DNA from 3 places in the Buttiauxella noackiae genome. Region 1 is predicted to be linked to each of the others. Evidence: predicted binding sites of a transcription regulator. Region 1 holds the regulator's gene; each other region holds the start of a gene.

Evidence for each region. Region 1 encodes CRP, which controls carbon source genes, mostly activating them, when cyclic AMP is high. Its sites were predicted from a motif close to ATGTGANNNNNNTCACAT; they were not measured.
Region 2: the regulator CRP is predicted to act here: its motif matches at 2,232-2,249, upstream of psiE (phosphate-starvation-inducible protein PsiE).
Region 3: the regulator CRP is predicted to act here: its motif matches at 2,109-2,126, upstream of IX31_RS16635 (glutathione S-transferase).

Annotation. Positions count from the first base shown of each region.
Region 1 is NZ_JPRU01000003.1:15,721-20,195, reverse strand. It holds gene IX31_RS15970 (YccS/YhfK family putative transporter) at 1-1,999, opposite strand, end outside; gene crp (cAMP-activated global transcriptional regulator CRP) at 2,176-2,808, opposite strand; gene IX31_RS15960 (OsmC family protein) at 3,124-3,528, shown strand; gene IX31_RS15955 (phosphoribulokinase) at 3,622-4,475, opposite strand, start outside.
Region 2 is NZ_JPRU01000001.1:1,856,826-1,861,300, reverse strand. It holds gene IX31_RS08395 (YjbH domain-containing protein) at 1-1,970, shown strand, start outside; gene psiE (phosphate-starvation-inducible protein PsiE) at 2,296-2,703, shown strand; gene malG (maltose ABC transporter permease MalG) at 2,928-3,818, opposite strand; gene malF (maltose ABC transporter permease MalF) at 3,831-4,475, opposite strand, start outside.
Region 3 is NZ_JPRU01000003.1:162,355-166,829, reverse strand. It holds gene selA (L-seryl-tRNA(Sec) selenium transferase) at 1-1,249, opposite strand, end outside; gene IX31_RS16635 (glutathione S-transferase) at 1,320-1,928, opposite strand; gene IX31_RS16630 (PTS mannitol transporter subunit IICBA) at 2,428-4,347, shown strand; gene mtlD (mannitol-1-phosphate 5-dehydrogenase) at 4,459-4,475, shown strand, end outside.

The DNA.
Region 1 (4,475 bases):
TCAGATGTCCCAGTATCCGCTGCAAATGTTGCTCCATCGTACTTAGCGGCCCGTTTGGAAGCCCTTCAAGCGGGTCCAGAATATTCGCGTCATTGGTTTCTCCTGGCTCATCATATTGAAGACGCTGCTGGCATCGTTGCAGAGCAATTTCACATGACTGCAAATAACGCTGGGCAAGGTCTGGCGTCAACATATTGTGCTCGCGAGCCAAAGTCGTCATTGCGTTAATATGTTCGACAATAAATTGGCTGTGTGTCACCCACAGTTTCATATCCGCCAGATAATGCGAATTAAACCCAGGCTCCTGCATTGCTTGATTCAGGGAGTTAAACAGAGCGTTATGTGCCTGGTTGACCTTCATGCGTTCATAAGCCAGCGGCGTTGGTTCGGGGTCATTACTTAGAATCAGGCGAATGGCACTTTGATCCCTTTCCAGCGCATCGTGCGCGTTCTGGCGCAACAAGCCACTCTGCCATTGTGGCCATAGCCACACCATACCGCCAAAGGCTATCAAACAGCCTAGCAAGGTATCTATCAGGCGAGGGACGATGTACTGCTCGGCACTTAATGTTATCAATTGCAGGGTATAAACGGCTGTCACCGTAAAGCCTATCGTCGCCCAGCCGTAGCTTTTGCGAATAAACAAATAGCTCACCAGCGTAATGACCAACATCGCGCCCAGGGCAATGCTTTGCGGGAAGTGGAAGTGCAGCGCAATACCTGCGATGGCAAGGCCTGCGATGGTGCCAGCCGAACGGTGGAGAATTCGAACACGTGTGGCACCGTAGCCGTTTTGTGTCACGAACATCACCGTCATTAAAATCCAGTAGGGCTTGGGCAGATGTAAAAATGCACCTAACAGACTGGCTATCGTGAGCATCACACCCAATCTTGCTGCGTTGCGAAGCGCCGCTGACTTCAATGATAAATAGCTTTTTAATGCCGCCCACAGCGGCAAACGGCGCTGCCGGTCTTCCATTAAATCACGGACATAGAGTGGGCGTTGAGTGCGTAGCACGCGAGCGACACGGCTGAAGTGGTAATGACAAAATTGCCCTACCGGGTTATCTGGATTCTGTCGGGCGATTTTCTCAAGGGCATCGATCTGTTTTTCCATCGTAAAACGCTGTGGATAACGATGATAAAGAATATCGTCAGCCAGTACACGTAGCCGCGCCGCGATTGTCTGGGCATTCCAGCGAATAACCGCTTCTGCATGGCTTTTCTCGACGAGTTTTTGCACTTCCGCAGGCTGGTGAAGGCTTACCGAGATGTGTTCCTGTAAATCTAAAGCCACCTGAAAAGCACGCAGCAAGCGCTTGTAGCCGTTATGCTGATTCGCCGCCAGCATATGAAGCTGTTGGTAGCATTGAGTAATGAGATCTACTGCTTTTTGCTGACGAGCCAGTAGCGGAGGCAGCGCTTTTTCCGGATCGGTATGTTGAGTCAGCATGCCGTATTTTGCTTCACAGTAATCTGCTAACTGCCGATAGAGCAGGCTCAATGATTCGCGTAATGGCTGCTCGCGCCACATCCAGAACCAAAACCAGTTAAATACGCCGTACCAAATCGTACCGGAGACATAAAGTAGCATCGGCTTCCAGATTGGCATATTCCCGGCCATGCTGAGCGTAAAAATAGCGGCAATCAGTGAAGCGGGAAGTAGACGCGCGTGAAGTGAGCTGATTTCTGCCGTGACACCCAGTAAAAGTGCCATCACAACAAGAATGATAGGCAGTGGCACACTGGTATACAAAAGTAGCAACTGCATGATCAAGCTACTGATGGCAAAAAGGCTGCCGCCAATAATCAAACGTTTGAAGAAGCGCTTATGGGGAGTGTCAAGGCCCGCAATATTGCAGCAGGCAGGAACTAACGAGAAAAGCAGGCCAGACTGGAGATCGCCAACGAGTAAACCTACCGCCACAGGGAGGCACAGCACCAGCGTTTGTCGCAGTGCGTAATTCACCTCGGGATGGTAGATAACTCTTCGCCACATAAACCCTTCTTACTTAAAGCTGCAGCGGCGTTAGCTGCATTCATTCACCCGAATCACTTACTTGAGTAAGCTCATCGGGATGAACTCACTTGCTGCCTAAACGGGTTTCAGATTTGGTTTTTTTGAGACAAAAATGGCGTGTTATTGAAGTAACACGCCATTTTTTTAGACGGAGATTAACGAGTGCCGTATACGACGATCGTTTTACCGTGAGCGGAGATCAGATTTTGATCTTCCAGCATTTTCAAGATGCGACCAACAGTTTCGCGAGAGCAACCCACGATCTGACCGATTTCCTGACGGGTAATTTTAATCTGCATACCGTCCGGGTGGGTCATTGCATCAGGTTGTTTAGCAAGGTTCAGCAGTGTCTGCGCGATACGACCGGTAACGTCCAGGAATGCCAGGTTGCCTACTTTCTCAGAAGTGACTTGCAGACGGCGTGCCATCTGCGAAGAAAGGCGCATCAGAATGTCTGGGTTGACCTGGATTAGCTGGCGGAATTTTTTATATGAAATTTCAGCCACTTCACAGGCACTTTTAGCACGAACCCAGGCACTACGCTCCTGACCTTCTTCGAACAGCCCTAACTCACCAATGAAATCGCCCTGATTTAGATAGGAGAGGATCATTTCCTTGCCCTCTTCATCTTTAATCAGAACAGCCACAGAGCCCTTGACGATGTAATACAGCGTCTCTGCCTTCTCACCTTGGTGAATGAGTGTGCTCTTCGATGGATACTTATGAATGTGGCAATGGGACAAGAACCATTCGAGAGTCGGGTCTGTTTGCGGTTTGCCAAGCACCATGCGCGGTTATCCTCTGTTTTATAACTGGCTACCAACGACAGGACGCTAAACATCCTGTCTGGCGTTGCAAGTAATTAGAATATTCCCCACCTTGGGGAGATGGCATGCAAGTCATTCTTGCTGCCTGTAATTAGTGATGTCCTCTGCATACATGCATTACGTCAATGTATCGATGTAGCATCTGGATTGTTTTAGCATAGCTTTTGACAAGTGTCTCCTGTTGTATCGTTTCAGCTTGACGCATGTCGCCTTCCGTTGCCAGATTTGCTGAATCTGCGTACTCTGAACGGTAATTTATCTACAGGAGTAAGTAGCATGCAGGCACGAGTGAAATGGGTTGAAGGGTTTACCTTCCTGGGTGAATCCGCTTCAGGGCACCAGATTCTTATGGATGGCAATTCTGGTGATAAAGCACCAAGCCCAATGGAAATGGTGCTGATGTCCGTTGGCGGTTGCAGTGCAATTGACGTAGTTTCTATTTTGCAAAAAGGCCGCTACACCGTGACCGACTGTGAAGTGAAACTGACCTCTGAGCGCCGTGAAGAGGCTCCGCGTTTGTTTACACATATCAATCTGCATTTCATCGTGACAGGCAAAGAGTTAAAAGATGCTGCAGTTTCCCGCGCAGTAGATCTCTCTGCTGAGAAGTACTGCTCTGTTGCACTGATGCTTGAAAAAGCTGTCAATGTTACTCATAGCTATGAAGTGATTGAAGGCTAATTTATCCGTTATCCTTCGAGCAGCAGGGGGTTGTGAGTGCCGCCCACCAGCAAATCGAATGCTAACGGGCATAAGTCATGACAAGGGCGGTGATCAATCGCCCTGATTAATATTTCGCCCTTCCGCCAACCGTTTCACTAACGGTGTCATAATCAATTCCATCGCCAGCCCCATCTTGCCGCCCGGCACCACCAATGTATTGATATGCGAAATAAATGAGCCTTGTAGCATGGCGAGTAAATACGGGAAATCGATGTCATCCAGCCCGCGAAAATGAATCACCACAAAACTTTCATCCAGTGACGGGATGCCGCGAGCCGCAAATGGGTTCGACGTATCAACAGTTGGGACGCGCTGGAAGTTGATGTGGGTGCGAGAGAATTGCGGCGTGATGTAATTGATATAGTCATCCATAGAACGAACCACAGAATCCATTACCGCTTCACGGGAATGCCCGCGCTCGCTGGTATCTCGCACCAGTTTTTGTATCCACTCCAGGTTCACAATCGGTACCACACCAACCAGTAAATCCACGGCTTTGGCTACATCATGCTGTGGCGTGACCACACCGCCGTGCAAACCTTCATAAAACAAAACATCAGTGGGTTCTGGTAGTGGCTGCCATGGCGTAAAGGTTCCGGGGATTTGGTTCCAGGGTACTGCTTCATCGTAAGTATGTAGATACTTGCGTGACTTACCTTGCCCGGTTCTCCCGTACTCAATGAAAGTTTGCTCAAGTAAACCAAAGTCATTGGCTTCCGGGCCGAAATAGCTGATATGGCGCCCAAGGTCGCGTGCTTTACGAATAGCCATATCCATTTCAGGACGAGTGAAACGATGGAAACTGTCACCTTCAACTTCCGCTGCACGTAAATTGAGTTGCTGGAAGATTTTACGGAAAGCAAGGCTGGTGGTTGTCGTTCCCGCGCCGCTGGAACCTGTAACGG
Region 2 (4,475 bases), on a different contig from region 1:
CGACCGCACGCATGGCACGTGAAGGCGAATTTAGTCTCAACTATCGCGATAACGATCAGTACCGCTTTTACTCGGCGTCGGTGCAGCTTTTCCCGTGGCTGGAAACGACTCTGCGCTATACCGATGTGCGCACTCGGCAATACAGCAGCGTCGAAGCTTTTTCGGGCGATCAGACTTACAAAGATAAAGCTTTCGACATGAAAGTGCGGCTTTGGGAAGAAGGGTATTACTTGCCGCAGGTGTCGGTGGGCGTGCGCGACTTAGGCGGTACCGGCCTGTTCGACAGCGAATATGTGGTGGCGAGCAAAGCCTGGGGGCCGTTCGATTTCTCGCTCGGGATGGGTTGGGGCTATATGGGCACTAGCGGCAATGTGAAGAACCCGTTTTGCGAAGCCAGCGATGGATTCTGTTATCGCAATAACAGCTACAACCAGGCGGGATCGTTCAACTTTAGCGGCATGTTCCACGGCCCGGCATCGCTATTTGGCGGCATCGAGTATCAAACGCCATGGCAGCCGCTGCGCCTGAAAGCGGAATACGAAGGCAATAACTACACCCAGGATTTTGCCGGAAAAATCGACCAGCGCAGCAGCTTTAACGTCGGCGCTATCTATCGCGTCACCGACTGGGCCGACGTTAACGTCAGCTATGAGCGCGGCAACACCTTCATGTTTGGCGTGACGCTGAGGACTAACTTCAACGACTTGCGCCCTGGCTATAACGATAATCGCCGCCCGCAATACCAGCCGCAGCCGCAAGATGAAATTTTGCAGCCGACGGTGGTGGCAAATCAGTTAACGTCGCTCAAATACAATGCCGGGCTGGCAAACCCGAATATCCAGGTGAAGGGCGATACCCTATATGTAACGGGTGAGCAGGTGAAATACCGCGACTCCCGTGAAGGCATTGAGCGCGCAAACCGCATCATCATGAATGACCTGCCGGAGAATATTCGCACCATCCGCGTGACGGAAATCCGCCTGAATATGCCACAGGTGACAACGGAAACGGATGTTTCCAGCCTGCGCCATCACTTGGAAGGTGAGCCACTTGGGCACGAAACACAATTGGTGCAAAAACGTGTTGAACCGGTTATTCCGGAGAAAACCGAGCAGGGCTATTACATCGATAAATCGAAGGTGAATTTCTCGATTAACCCGGTACTGAACCAGTCGGTTGGCGGGCCAGAAAGCTTCTACATGTATCAGGTTGGGGTGATGGGAACAGCCGACTGGTGGGTGACGGATCACCTGCTGACGACCGGTAGCCTCTTTGCCAACATCGCCAATAACTACGACAAATTTAACTATACCAATCCACCGAACGACTCGACGCTGCCGCGCGTACGAACCCACGTCCGTGACTACGTTGAGAACGACATTTACGTCAACAACCTGCAAGCTAACTACTTCCAGTATCTGGGGAACAGCTGGTACGGGCAGGTGTACGGCGGCTATCTCGAAACCATGTACGGCGGCGTGGGCGCGGAGGTGTTGTATCGCCCGGTCGACAGCAATTGGGCGATTGGTGCCAACGCCAACTACGTAAAACAGCGTGACTGGCGCAGTGCGCAGGACATGATGAAGTTCACCGATTACAGTGCGCCAACCGGCCATATCACCGGCTACTGGACGCCGCCGTTTGCTGATGACGTGTTGGTTAAACTGAGCATCGGCCAGTATCTGGCGAAAGATAAAGGCGGCACGCTGGAGATCTCCAAACGCTTTGACAGCGGCGTGGTGGTCGGGACTTATGCGACGATTACCAACGTTTCGAAAGAAGAGTATGGGGAAGGGGATTTCACCAAAGGTTTCTACGTCAATGTACCACTCGATATATTCTCTTCATCACCGACCCGCAGCCGCGCGCAAGTGAGCTGGACGCCGCTGACGCGTGACGGCGGGCAGATGGTTGGGCGTAAGTTTGAGTTGTATGGGATGACGAGCGATCGGGATATTAATTTCCGCTAATGAGGGTTTATTGGAACCTGATGGGGTTCCAATAATTACGAGTATGGGCGATCGGAGGTTTTCCGTTCACCCATAAATCCTGTGTTCCCGGAGACACTTGCTAACGGTGAACGTGTCAGGGGGATTACGGTGCACGGTAGCCCCCTTGATACGTTCACCGGTTCGGTAATTTCATGTATCACTGAAGGCTCGGTGAACGGAACCTTCACTGGCCTGCCATAGGACCGTCCTCCGGCAGTGAACGGTTATATAAGTAAAATATTGAGATCTGCATCACATTTTTAACGTATAACAATACCTCGATACCCGAACACGAGGCGTTCCTATGACAACCACTCCCGGCGTTGAGCTAATCGCTAAAGTTATGCAAATGGTCCTCAATCTGGCGTTGCTTGCGCTTGGCCTAATCCTCATCATCTTCCTGGGTAAAGAAACGCTGCATTTAGCCACATCGTTGTTTGCACCTACCGATCAAGCCAGCAAGTACCAGCTTATTGAAGGGCTGGTGGTTTACTTCCTCTACTTCGAATTTATCGCTTTGATCGTTAAGTATTTTCAATCGGGCTATCACTTCCCGCTGCGCTATTTTATATATATCGGCATCACCGCCATTGTGCGTCTTATCATCATCGACCATAAAGATCCGGGTGACGTGCTGATTTACTCCGGTGCTATTTTGTTGCTGGTGATAACGCTGTGGTTGTGTAACAGCACCCGCCTGAAGCGCGAATAAAAAAAATGGCGGCCCAGGGGCCGCCGGAAATGATACTAAGGTCAAATGAGGGTTTGCAGTGGCTTACCCTTTATCTCTCGGGCTAGCGCTGCGTTGGCTGCCTTTCTTCGCCCAAGTCTCTTACTTTAGTAAGCTCCTGGGGACTCTTGCAGTTGCCGCCTTGCTCTAACCCAATATCTATCGGGTAAAATTACATAATGTGAAGCAATAACTTACAGGAAATCTTAACCTTTCACACCGCCAGCCGTCAGGCCACTCACCAGCCAGCGCTGCGCCAGTAAGAACACCACGGTAATCGGGATAGCTGAAAGCACAGCGGCTGCGGCAAAGTCGCCCCACAGGTAGTTTTGTGGGTTGAGATACTGCTGCATGCCCACAGCCAGGGTGTAGCTGTTAACGTCGCGCAGCAACAACGACGCTACCGGCACTTCAGTAATCGCGGCGATAAACGACAGAATAAACACCACCGCCAGAATCGGTACGGAAAGTGGCAGTAACACCAGGCGGAAGGCTTGCCATGGGGTTGCGCCATCCAGTGCCGCTGCTTCTTCCAGCGAGTTATCAATCGTTTCGAAATAGCCTTTAATTGTCCAGACATGCAGCGCAATACCGCCAAGATAGGCGAAGATCACCCCACCATGCGTATTCAAACCAATAAACGGAATGTACTGGCCGAGGCGGTCAAACAAGGCATACAGCGCCACCAGGGAGAGCACTGCCGGGAACATCTGGAAAATCAGCATCCCTTTTAGCAGCGTCGCTTTGCCAGGGAAGCGCATACGGGCAAAAGCGTAAGCACAGGTCGTTGAGAGCGTTACGATCCCCAGCGCAGTAATTGCCGCAATCTTAATCGAGTTCCACAACCATAACAGCACCGGGAACGGCGGTGGCGTTACGCTGCCATCGGCATGTTGCACGCTGAAACCAAGCGCTAATTTCCAGTGCTCCCAGGAGATTTGGTCCGGGATAAGGCTGCCCGTCGCGAAGTTACCCGGACGCAGTGAAATCGCAATAACCATCAGCAGCGGGAACATAATCGCCGCGATAAAAATCAGCAGCAGTAAGTGCGTGGTTAATAAACGCAGTTTCTGAGATTTGGGTTGAACCATAGCCATGAGTGTCGCTCCTTAATCAAACTTCATGCGGGTGGCTTTCAGGTTAACAATCGCTAATGCGCCAACCAGAATGAAGATAAGCGTTGCGATAGCCGCAGCTAAACCAAAGTCCTGACCACCGCCGCCTTCAAAGGCGATGCGGTAGGTGTAGCTCACCAGCAAGTCCGTGTATCCGGCAGGCGTTGTGGTGCCGAGCCTGTCTGGCCCACCGTTGGTTAACAGTTGAATCAGCACGAAGTTGTTAAAGTTAAAGGCAAAACTTGCGATCATCAGCGGCGTCAGCGGTTTAATCAGCAGCGGCAGCGTGATTTTAAAGAAGTTCTGGAACGGGCCTGCGCCATCCATTGCCGAGGCTTCGTACAGGTCGTCTGGAATCGCTTTCAGCAAGCCCATGCACAGGATCATCATGTACGGATAACCCAGCCAGGTATTCACGATAATAATCATTGATCGCGCGGTGGTCGGGTCGCTGAACCAGGCCGGTTTGATACCAAACAGTGAGCTCAACATCATGTTGATTTCACCAAAGCTTTGGTTGAACAAGCCTTTGAAAATCAGGATGGAAATAAACGATGGCACCGCGTAGGGCAGAATCAACATCACGCGATAAATTGCTTTGCCTTTCAGCGATTCCCACTGCACGACACACGCCAGAAC
Region 3 (4,475 bases), 150 kb from region 1:
CGCGCCCATCTTTTGGGGTGAACGTTAGCGCGGCACTTGGCAAACGATCCACTGGTAGTGAGCCGCTGCCAATTTGCGATAAACATGGTTCTACGCAAACGGTAAATTGCTCGCCATATTTACCTTCAAGGGCCGGCAGCAGACGCTGTGCAAGCTCTGTGATTTCACTGGCATTGCGGGTTAGCAGGCGTAGCGTCGGCAATCGTTCGACCAATGTTTCGGGGTGTTGATAAAGGCGTAACGTCGCCTCTAGTGCTGCCAGCGTCATTTTATCCGCACGTAATGCGCGTTTGAGTGGGTGGCTTTGAATACGGGCTATTAACTCTTTTTTGCCGACAATAATACCCGCTTGCGGGCCGCCAAGCAGTTTATCACCGGAGAAGCTCACCAGGCTTACGCCTGCGGCAATCAACTGTTGAGGCATTGGCTCTTCCGGCAATCCCCACTGAGTCAGATCGACCAGCGAACCGCTACCTAAATCAGTCACCACGGGAATATTTAGCTCATTACCCAGTGCCACGAGTTCTGCTTCATCGACCGCTTTAGTAAAGCCCGCAACCTGGTAATTGCTGGTGTGGACTTTCATCAATAGCGCGGTATTTTCATTCGCTGCCTGGCGGTAATCTTTCAAATGCGTGCGGTTAGTCGTGCCAACTTCAACAAGTTGGCAACCCGCCTGACGCATCACATCAGGAATACGGAATGCACCACCAATTTCGACCAGTTCGCCACGTGAAACCACCACCTCTTCACCACTGGCACATGCCGCCAACATCAGCAATACGGCTGCTGCATTGTTATTGACGATACAGGCGTCTTCCGCACCGGTCAGTTCGCAAAGCAAGCCCGCCAATGCTCTGTCACGGTGCCCGCGCTCTGCACCATGTAAGTCATATTCCAGTGTTACGGGGTAGCGCATTGCCTGAGTCACGGCCTCAATTGCGGCTTCTGCCTGCAATGCGCGACCCAGGTTGGTATGAAGTACCGTGCCGGTCAGGTTAAATACTGGCAACAGGGCGCTGCGCTGGCCTGATTCAAGCTGTTGCTTTGCATGTGCTGCCCAATCGCTGTTCCAGGGTGGCAGGATTTCCTGAGTACGAATGTGTTCCCGTGCCACCTCCAGCATCTCGCGTAAGGTGTTCACCACCTGAGTGTGGCCGAAATGGTGCAGCAAAGTGCTGAATGAGGCGTCACGTAACAGTTTATCGATTGCTGGAAGTTGGCTGTACAAGGTGCGATGGGTAGTCATAGCAAGCCGCAGAATGGTGAAATATTGCGATAGTTTACAGGGGGAGTTGCCCCCCTGTCATGGCGGGAGATCATGCTGTTGGCGGTTCAGTACGTGCAAAACTTTCACGTTCGAAAAGTTTCTCAACCAGTTTGACTAAATGCGGGCGGTCGACACACCAGCCTGGTGAAACGCGACGGAAATTGAGGTAGCCCACAGCACATGCCACTGCAATGGTCGCGACGCTTAGGTTTTCCGCATCCAGTTTTTTATCTGCGACGTACTGTTCAAGCATTGTCAGGCTGCGGCTGATTTTTTCACGTTGGCGCAGCAGTTCCGTTTCAGATTGCTGCTCCGGCGGACGTTGGCGTTCGCGTACCGAAACCAGAGCCGCGTCCATAATGCCATCGGCCAGCGCTTCTATCTGGCGCATCTGCAGTGCGGCTAAGGGCTCGCGTGGAATGAGGGCAGGGGCGATATCCAACAACTCAAGATATTCGGCAATCACCGGTGAATCGAACCAGTATTGCCCATCGCCGGTGACCAGCGCCGGGACTTTGCCGAGCGGGTTGTATTGCGGTGTGCTGCTTTCTGAAGTCCAGGGGTTGTCGTTTACAAATTCAAAAGTTATGCCTTTTTCCAGCATTATCACTGAGATTTTGCGCACATACGGGCTGGTGTAATTACCAATAAGTTTCATTACATCGTCCATTTTTAATCGACAAAAACTAAGTATGGATCAGGATGCAGTAAAAGGTAGTGCATCTGAAATGGTGAGAGCCCGAACTTGCCGCTGCGCTGTAATTTTCTGACAAAATCTAATGAACCGGCATCGCCGGGTTGCCCCGGATCACACTCCATAAAAATCACTTAAAATTTCTTGTGATGCTAATCACATATAAATAACAAAGTCACAACTATGAAATGTGATTTCCATCACGTTTAGGCGTCAACTATGCGCAAAAAATAGCTACTGTGTTTTTTTTACACACTGATTATGTGACGTAGATCTCCTGATCGTAGTTAGCTGCCCCCATCAATTGGTGATCTTCATCACATAAATTTCCGCTCGCTGGACAGTTTCACGATTCAGTGCCAAATTCGCCTCACTTAGAGCATCTGGCAGCGTTGCTTGCCACCACATTAACAATAAACCTCGGGCTGCTTTTCAGCGCGTAAACACAATAAGGGGTGTGCGTATGTCATCCGATATCAAGATCAGAGTGCAAAGCTTTGGTCGTTTCCTGAGTAACATGGTAATGCCAAACATCGGCGCGTTTATCGCCTGGGGTATTATCACCGCCTTATTTATCCCGACCGGTTGGTTGCCAAGTGAAACACTGGCGAAACTGGTAGGCCCAATGATTACCTATCTGCTGCCGTTGCTCATCGGTTATACCGGTGGTCGCTTAATCGGTGGCGACCGTGGTGGTGTGGTTGGTGCAATCACGACTATGGGTGTTATCGTCGGTGCGGATATGCCGATGTTCCTCGGCGCGATGATTGCAGGTCCTCTGGGTGGCTGGGCGATTAAACATTTCGACGCGTGGGTAGACGGCAAAATCAAATCCGGCTTTGAAATGCTGGTGAACAACTTCTCTGCTGGCATCATCGGTATGATTCTGGCGATTCTGGCGTTCATGGGTATTGGCCCTGCGGTTGAAGTCCTGTCCAAAGTACTGGCGGCGGGCGTTAACTTCATGGTTGTCCATGACATGCTGCCACTGGCTTCTATCTTCGTAGAACCTGCGAAAATCTTGTTCCTGAACAACGCAATCAACCACGGTATCTTCTCACCGCTGGGTATTCAGCAGTCCCACGAACTGGGCAAATCAATCTTCTTCCTGATTGAAGCAAACCCAGGTCCTGGTATGGGCGTGCTGATGGCGTACATGTTCTTTGGTCGCGGCAATGCTAAGCAGTCTGCGGGCGGCGCGGCAATCATCCACTTCCTGGGCGGTATCCACGAAATTTACTTCCCATATGTACTGATGAACCCACGTCTGATTCTGGCCGTTATCCTCGGCGGTATGACTGGCGTGTTCACACTGACTATCCTGAACGGCGGCCTGGTTTCTCCGGCATCTCCGGGTTCCATCCTGGCAGTTCTGGCGATGACACCAAAAGGTGCGTACTTCGCGAACATCGCAGCAATCGTTGCAGCAACCGCAGTCTCCTTCGTGGTATCAGCAATCTTGCTGAAAACCAGCAAAGTTAAAGAAGAAGACGATATCGAAGCAGCAGCTCGCCGTATGGCAGAGATGAAAGCAGAATCCAAAGGTGCAACTGCGCCACTGGCGGTAGGTGCTGGCCTGTCTAACGACCTGAGCCACGTACGTAAAATCATCGTAGCGTGTGATGCAGGCATGGGTTCAAGTGCTATGGGTGCTGGTGTGCTGCGTAAGAAAGTTAGCGATGCAGGCCTGAAAAATATCTCCGTAACTAACTGTGCAATCAATAGTTTGCCGGATGATGTTGACCTGGTGATTACGCACCGTGACCTGACCGAACGTGCGATGCGTCAGGTTCCACAGGCACAGCATATTTCTCTGACCAACTTCCTGGACAGCAGCCTGTACTCCAACCTGACCGAGCGTCTGGTGGCCTCTCATAACCTGAGCGAGAAAGAAGTGAAGGTCATGAGCAGCCTGGAAGACAGCTTCGTACCAAGCGAAGAAGGGCTGTTCCGCCTGGGGGCTGGCAACGTGTTCCTTGGCCTGACTGCCACCACCAAAGAAGAAGCCATTCGCTTTGCGGGTGAGCAACTGGTGAACGGTGGTTACGTCCAGCCTGAATATGTTGATGCGATGTTTGAACGTGAAAAACTGACCCCAACTTATCTGGGTGAAGGTATCGCAGTTCCACACGGTACAGTTGAAGCGAAAGACCGTGTACTGAAAACCGGTGTTGTATTCTGCCAGTATCCACACGGTGTTCACTTCGGTGAAGAAACTGATGATATTGCCCGCCTGGTTATCGGTATTGCCGCTCGCAATAACGAACACATCCAGGTTATCACCAGCCTGACCAACGCGCTGGATGATGATTCAGTGATTGATCGCCTGGCGAACACCACCAGTGTTCAGGAAGTTCTCGACCTGTTGGCTGGTAAGAAGTAAGTCTCCATTTCCCTCTCCCGAATGGGAGAGGGTTCTGGTGAGGGTGGTCAATACCACAAACCTCCTCACCCGAACCCTCTCGGGTAATTCAAATTTAAGAAGGTGAACGACATGAAAGCATTACATTT